DNA from 2 places in the Janthinobacterium svalbardense genome. Region 1 is predicted to be linked to the other one. Evidence: predicted binding sites of a transcription regulator. Region 1 holds the regulator's gene; the other holds the start of a gene.
What was found. The regulator FliA, encoded in region 1, starts transcription of late flagellar genes. The targets are predictions, from matches to a motif close to CTAAAGTTTNNNNNNNNNNNGCCGNTA.

Region 1 (3,702 bases):
CGATGGCGTCCAGCGCCAGGCCTTTCACCACGCTGACGCTCTTGCCGCCGCGGCCCTTGGTCTGGCGCGACACGCGCACCACGCCATCGCCCGCAGGCGCCACCTTGGCCTGCGCCTTGCACGCGCATTGCGCCAGCGGCAGGCGGCAGGCGGGACACATGCGGCCCGTTTCAGTGGAATACACGAGACCGCCCAGGGAACTGCTTTTCATGATGGAGAGATAAAAAGGGAGAAGGCGCGATTGTACCAAGCGCCGGGTTCAGTTGGCGGGAGCAGGTGCCGGTGCGACGGGCGGCGTCGGCACTTCCGTCACCGTCTCGGGGATGCCCGACAAAATCGTCACGGCGACCCTGCGGTTGCGCGCGCGCCCTTCCGGCGTTGCGTTCGGCGCCACGGGGATGTTGTCGGCGTGGCCCACGGCCGTCAGGCGCGACGCTTGCACGCCGCTGGCGATGAACAGGCGCACCACGGCGCTGGCGCGCGCGGCCGACAATTCCCAGTTCGAGGCAAAGGTCGAATTGCTGATCGGCTGCACATCCGTATGTCCTTCTACCTGCACGTCGTGCGTGTCATCCTTGAGCAGCACGGCCACGGCGCGCAAGGCCTGGTCCGACTCCATCGTCAGCCCTGCGGCGCCCGGATCGAACAGCACGCTGGCATTGATTTCCACGCTCACGCCGCGGCTCGTCTGCGTGACCCGCACCTTGCCTTCCTTGACCAGCGGCGCCAGCGTGGACGTCAGGTCCTGCGCCAGGCGCGTCATGTGTTCGCGCTCGCGGCGGATGGCTTCCGTGCGGCGTTTCAGGGCGGGGTTCGGCAGCGCAATGGCTTGCGGCGCTTCCATGATGATGGGCGGCGCGCCCTTTTCCAGGCTGAAGGCCTGGCCGATGGCATTCTGGAAGACGCGGTACTTGCCTTCGTTGACTTGCGAAATCGCGTACATGACGACGAAAAAGGCGAACAGCAAGGTGATGAAGTCGGCGTACGAGATCAGCCAGCGGTCCTGGTTGTCCGGCTCCTCGTCATACTTCCTGCGCGCGCGCCGCATCATGCTCAGTGCTCGTGCAGCAGGCTGGCCACGCGCTCTTCGATGATGCGCGTGTGGTCGCCCGTGGCGATGTCGTACAGCACGGCGGCCGTGATTTCATACTGCAGTACGCGGCGCGAAACGATGGCCTTGAGTTTGTTCGCCACCGGCAGGAACAGCAGATTGGCCAGGCCGACGCCATAAATCGTCGAGACAAACGCCACGGCGATGCCGCTGCCCAGCTTACTCGGGTCGGTGAGGTTTTCCATCACGTGGATCAGGCCCAGCACGGCGCCCAGGATGCCGATGGTGGGCGAATAGCCGGCCGCCGATTCCCACACCTTGACGGCCTGGCGTTCGGCCATCTCGTAGGCGGAGATTTCCACGTCGAGCAACTGGCGCAGCTTGTCGGGCGCGATGCCGTCGACGATCATGCGCAAGCCCTTGGCATTGAAGCGGTCGGCCGTGTTTTCCATCAGGCGTTCGAGCGCCAGCGGGCCGTCGCGGCGCGCCGTCAAACTCCATTGCCCGATGTCGCGCGCCAGCGCGGCACGCGTGTCGGCTGGCGGCAGGAAGACCCAGCGCAGCATTTCCAGGCCGCGCACGAAGGTGCGCAGCCGCGTTTGCAGCAGCACGGCGCCGAAGGTGCCAATGACCACGATGGCAAAGGCGGCCGGCTGCAGCAGGGAGGCCATCTTGCCGCCTTCCAGTGCCTGGCCGACCAGCAGGCCGGCCAGCGCCAGCGCCAGCCCGATTACGCTGGACCAGTCCACGCCAGCTCCCTCAAGGTTGCCCGCAGGCGCGCGACGGCCTGGGTATGCAGCTGCGAGACGCGCGATTCGGACACGCCCATCACCGCGCCGATCTCCTTCAGGTTCAGCTCTTCTTCGTAGTACAGGCCCATGAGCATTTTCTCGCGTGGCGGCAGCGCGTCGATGGCATCGATCACGGATTGCCGGAAATCGGTATCGAGCAGGGACCGCAAGGGGTCGCTGTTCTCGTCCACGCAATGGCGGTCGAGAAAGCTGTCATTGCCGTCCGGGTCATGAAAGTCTTCGTAGTACAGCAACTGGTGGCCGCCGCCGTCGCCCAGCATTTCCTGGTAGTCGACCAGCGACATTTTCAGCAATTTTGCCACTTCCGACTCCGTCGGCGGGTGTCCCAGGCGCTGCTGCAAAATGCTCATCGCCTCTTCGATCTTGCGCATGTTCTGGCGCATGCTGCGCGGCAGCCAGTCGCTGGTGCGCAATTCGTCGAGCATGGCGCCGCGGATACGCAGCACGGCATACGTCTCGAACTGTGCGCCATGCGTCTCTTCATAGCGGCTGATGGCGTCGAGCAGGCCGATCATGCCGGCCTGGATCAGGTCATCGACCTCGACCGAAGGCGGCAATTTCGCCTTCATATGGTGCGCCAGACGCTTCACCAGCGGAATGTGCTCCGTCAGCAAATAGTCCTTGTTCGATTTCCCTTTGACCGTGTACATAGGCTGCTTATTGTTTTAACTGCTATCGTGTGCTGATGATGGATTCAGACGCTGAACTGGTGCGGGCTCCCCGTCTGGTACAAGGTGCCACCGAGCACCGGCGCCGCCGAACGGGCCAGCCGCTCGGCCAGTCCGCGAAACGCCACCGAGGCTCCCGCCAGCGGAAAGGCATCGACCACGCTGCGGCCCAGACGCGCCGCGCGGTGCAGATACTCATCGGCAGGTACCGACCCCATCGAGGTCAGTTTCACGGCCAGGTAGCGGCTCGCCGCCTGCGCCATATTATCGTATACCACTTTTGCCTCGGATTCGGAAGCGCCGGTGACGAGAATGCCGAACGGACGACGTCCCAGCTCCTGGCTCAGGCGCTTGATCAGGCAGTACGCGGCCTTGATCGAGGTGGCACTGGTCGACACTTGCACCACGATATCGGACGAGGCCATCAGCGGCACGGGGAAGCATGCACCCGCGTCGGCCATGATGCCGTCGACCAGCACGATGCCGCTCTGGCGCGCCAGCACCTCGAAGGTCTTGCCAAGGCGGCGCAGTTCTTCCTCGCCCGCATAGTCCATGCTGTCCATCAGGTGGTTGCGCGCGCCCAGGCTGGCCACGCCGAAGCCTTGCGGCACCTGGTGGATGACCTGGTTCAAGGCGCACTGCTGGCGCGCCACGTCGCGCAGGCTGGCACCGTGCGCCAGTCCCAGGCGCGCGGCGACGCCGTCGCTGCCGCCGCTGGCGTCGAGCAGCAGCACGTCATTGCCGCCGTAGACCAGCGAGGCGCCCAGGTTGACCAGCATGGCGCCCTTGTCGTCCTGCGGCGTGGCCGATAAAAATGTCATGACGCGCGGCTGCGGGCCAGCCAGCATGCGGCGCAAGCCTTCGGCCTGGTCGAAATCGAAATTAGCCAAGGCGCACCCCGCGCGCTTCATTGTTGCGGGCGGCCGCTTGCGCCATCAAGAGCGGCAGTTCGGCATCGGAAAACTGCGTCGCCGCCGCATCGCGCTTGAGCTTGAAGGCGCGGTCGATCAGGTAGCCGCGGTCGGCCAGGTACAGGTCTTCCGGCACGCGCTGGCCGTTCGACACATAAAACAGGTTGAGTTTCTGGCGGATCACCACGTCGAGCACATTGCCGATCGAGGCCGCTTCATCGAGCTTGGTCATGATGCAGCCGGCCAGACCGCTGCCCTGG
Region 2 (3,702 bases), 1.3 Mb from region 1:
GGTCGGCCATTCGCTGGGCGGCATGCTCAGCGTGATGGTGGCCAAGCAGCGGCCCGACCTGGTGCGCTGCGTGGTCTTGCTCGATTCGCCCGTGGTGGCGGGCTGGCGCGCCTTGCTGGTGCGCCTGGCGCGCAATACGGCGCTGGGCGAGCGGTTTTCGCCGTCGCGCTTTTCCGCCCGGCGGCGCAAGCTGTGGCCCGATGCGCAAGCCGCGTATACCCACTTTGCCGCCAAGGACATGTTTGCCATCTGGGCGCCGCAGGTGTTGCGCGACTACATCGACAGCGGCCTGGTTCCCCATCCGGACGGGGTGCAGCTGCGCTTTACGCGCGAAGTGGAAACGGATGTCTACCGCAGCTTGCCGCATCACATCGGCGGCCTCGTCAAGGATGGTTTGCAGGTGCCCATCGGCTTTATCGGTGGCACGGAATCGGTGGAATGCCGCCAGGCGGGCTTGAAGGCCACGCGCAAGCTGGTCGGCAAGTTTTTCCGCCAGGTGCCGGGCGGCCATCTGTTTCCCATGGAAAACCCTGAACTGACGGCGCAAGTGGTGCGCGAGATGATCACTGCATTGCTGGCGAAACAGTAGCCTGAGACCAACGATTTTCATCTTGCAAGGGCCAACAGTGGCGGATTTTCGCGTAAAATCCTGCCATTCGGGCCGCGCCTGCAGCAGGCGTGCGGCCCCCGCCATTCCGATATTCTAGAAAGAACCCTCTGCGATGACGATTAAAAGCGACAAATGGATACGCCGCATGGCTGAATCAACGGGCATGATCGAGCCGTTCGAACCGGGCCAGGTCAAGGAACGCGACGGTAACCGCATCGTTTCCTATGGCACCTCCAGCTATGGCTATGACATCCGCTGCGCCGACGAGTTCAAGCTGTTTACCAACATCAACACCACCATCGTCGATCCCAAGGATTTTGACGCGAATAACTTCGTCGATGTGTCCGGCAAAGGCTATTGCATCATCCCGCCGAACTCGTTTGCACTGGCCCGCACGGTCGAGTATTTCCGCATTCCCCGCAATGTATTGACGATTTGCCTGGGCAAGAGCACCTATGCGCGCTGCGGCATCATCGTCAACGTCACCCCGTTCGAACCGGAATGGGAAGGTTTTGTGACCCTGGAGTTTTCGAATACGACACCGTTGCCGGCGAAAATCTACGCCAACGAAGGCGTGGCGCAAGTGCTGTTCTTCGAATCGGATGAAGTGTGCGAAACTTCGTACAAGGATCGCGGCGGCAAATACCAGGGCCAGGTTGGCGTGACCTTGCCCAAGACCTGATCGCTGGAAGGGTGGGGCGCCAGCCGTCTTTCCCTGTCTTTACCTGCCTTTACACCTGCCGCCCTACATCCGCGCCCCTGCCTGCCGTTAACCTTGGTATCGACACATTCGGGAGGCATCATGGTAGCGGCAATCGGTTCAAGCGGCGCAGTCAGCGCGGCCAGTAGCGCCAGTTCAGGCAGCAGTTCGCAGATCGCGGCGCTGCAAAAGCAGATCACGGCGGCGCAAAAAGAGTTGACGGAATCACAAAAGGGCACGCAGACGGAGGCGTCGCAAAAGCTGCAACAGCAGCTGGCACAGCAAATCCAGGCCTTGCAGGCGCAAATTGCGCAACTGCAAGCGGCCGCCGCGCAACAGGCGGCGCAGCAAGCTTCTCAGACGGCCAGCAGCGCCGATACGGCGACGAGTCCGGCCCAATCGACCTCGTCTACCTTGGGCAGCATCATCGATACGCAGGCGTAACAGCATATCCGTGCATCAAAACACCAGGCTCGCCGACAGGTCAGCCTGGCGTTTTGACGGGCAACAGCATTTCCACGCACAGCCCGCCACCACTGCGCAAGCTGGCCCCGATACGTCCCCCATGGGCGCTGATGACGTGCTGGGCGATGGCCAGGCCCAGGCCATGACCGTCCGTGCTGTGCTGGGTATGGCTGGCGCGGAAGAACGGTTGAAAGATGCTGGCCAGGTCGGCGCTGGCCACGCCGGGGCCCCGGTCCAGCACGGCGATGCGCAGCAGATCCTGCTTGCCGTCGTGCAGGCGCGATAAATTTACTTCCACCGTGCCGCCGTCGGGGCTGTGCTTGACGGCATTGCGCACCACGTTTTCCACGGCGCGCGCCAGCAGTTCCGGCCGGCCCGTGACAGCGGCGTCGGCGATGGCCGCGTCGCCCGCCAGGGCGATGCCCACCTGGCGCGCCTTCGCTTCGTAGCGGGCGTCTTCCATCATGTCGTGCAACAGGTCGGCGATGTCGACGTCTTCGCTGAGGGGAGAGGCGGCGCCCGCTTCCAGCCGCGACAGGGTCAGCAGTTCCCCGATCAGCTTATCCATGCGTTCGCTTTCGCGTTCGATGCGCTGCATCGAGGCGTCCATCTTGTCCGGCTGTTGATGCGCCAGACCGATGGCCGCTTGCAAGCGCGCCAGCGGCGAGCGCAGTTCGTGCGATACATCATGCAGCAAGCGCGTCTGGCTTTCCATGAGGCTGCGCAAACGGCCCGTCATGCGGTCGAAATCACGGCCCAGGTCCGTCAATTCATCGCCGCGCTTGCCGCTGGCGTGAAAACGCGGCGCCAGGTCGCCATGCGAGGCGGCCTCGAACGCTTGCCGCAGGTCGCGGATGGGACGCGCAAAATACCAGGCCAGCAAGAAGGAGAACAGCAGGCTGGCGGCGATGGCGGCGGCCAGGGGAATGAAGGTGCGGTAGGGACTGTCCATGCGCGGTCCGGGCGGCATGCCGCGGCCGAAGTCGCCGCGTGGCGGCGGGGCGCCCGCTTCGCTGGGCCGTGGACCGGCTCCCATGCCGTGCGGGCCGCTCAGAGTGACGGCGTTGAGCGTGTCGCGCGCGGCGCCCGCCTCGCCAGTGCGAAAGCGCTCGGACGAGGGCAGGAACAGCAGGTAGCGCACGCCGTCGCTGCTGATCACCTCACGTACCACGGCATGGGGCGCGCCTTGCGCCAGCAGCGCGCGCGCCTTGTGGAGTATGGCCGGATGGACCCTGCGGCCCATCAGCTCTTGCCCTTTGGCATCGACGGCAAACACGCGCATGCGTTCGAGCTTGCCCAGGAATTGCCGCAAGGCCTGGCTGCCGCCCGCTTCCACGGTGGCGCTGGCGGCCTCGATGATCATTTGCGCGGGCGGACTGGTGTCGATGTCGAGGGCGCGTTCCTGCTGTGCCGCCCGGTTTTTCAGCCAGAAAGTGCCGCCGATGCCGATGGTGGCCGTTACCTGCGCCAGCATGATGCACAGAAAAAACTTCCAGAACAAACGGCCCACGCTTACTCCTTGATCAGCTGGTAGCCGAGACGGTAGACGGTCTGCAGGCAGGAGCGGCCGTCGGCCAGGCTGCCCAGCTTGCGGCGCAGGCTGCTCAAGTGCACGTCGATATTGCGGTCGAAGCGCGCCATGGGCCGGCCCAGGCCCAGTTCCGACAATTGATTCTTGCTCACGGGCTTGCCCGCATGGCGTACCAGCACTTCCAGCAGATTGAATTCCGTGCTCGTCAGCTCCAGGTGCGCACCGGCCCAGGCAACGCGGCGCTGTTCCGGCCACATCGTCAGTTGCCCAACGGCCAGCGGCGCCAGGCCCGAGCTGTCGTGCGGCGCCGCTTGCGAACGGCGCAGGATGGCGCGGATGCGCGCCGTCAGCTCGCGCGGCGTGCACGGCTTGGTCACGTAATCGTCGGCGCCCAGC

Region 2: CNX70_RS17675 (FlxA-like family protein) is a predicted target of FliA. The motif match lies at 1,356-1,382, and genes of this name have one in related genera.

What each region holds. Positions count from the first base shown of each region.
Region 1 is NZ_CP023422.1:5,258,992-5,262,693, forward strand. It holds gene CNX70_RS23425 (translation initiation factor Sui1) at 1-211, opposite strand, end outside; gene motD (flagellar motor protein MotD) at 260-1,048, opposite strand; gene CNX70_RS23435 (flagellar motor protein) at 1,054-1,800, opposite strand; gene CNX70_RS23440 (RNA polymerase sigma factor FliA) at 1,782-2,513, opposite strand; gene CNX70_RS23445 (MinD/ParA family ATP-binding protein) at 2,558-3,421, opposite strand; gene flhF (flagellar biosynthesis GTPase FlhF) at 3,414-3,702, opposite strand, start outside.
Region 2 is NZ_CP023422.1:3,983,267-3,986,968, reverse strand. It holds gene CNX70_RS17685 (alpha/beta fold hydrolase) at 1-589, shown strand, start outside; gene dcd (dCTP deaminase) at 723-1,292, shown strand; gene CNX70_RS17675 (FlxA-like family protein) at 1,413-1,754, shown strand; gene CNX70_RS17670 (sensor histidine kinase) at 1,795-3,285, opposite strand; gene CNX70_RS17665 (response regulator transcription factor) at 3,288-3,702, opposite strand, start outside.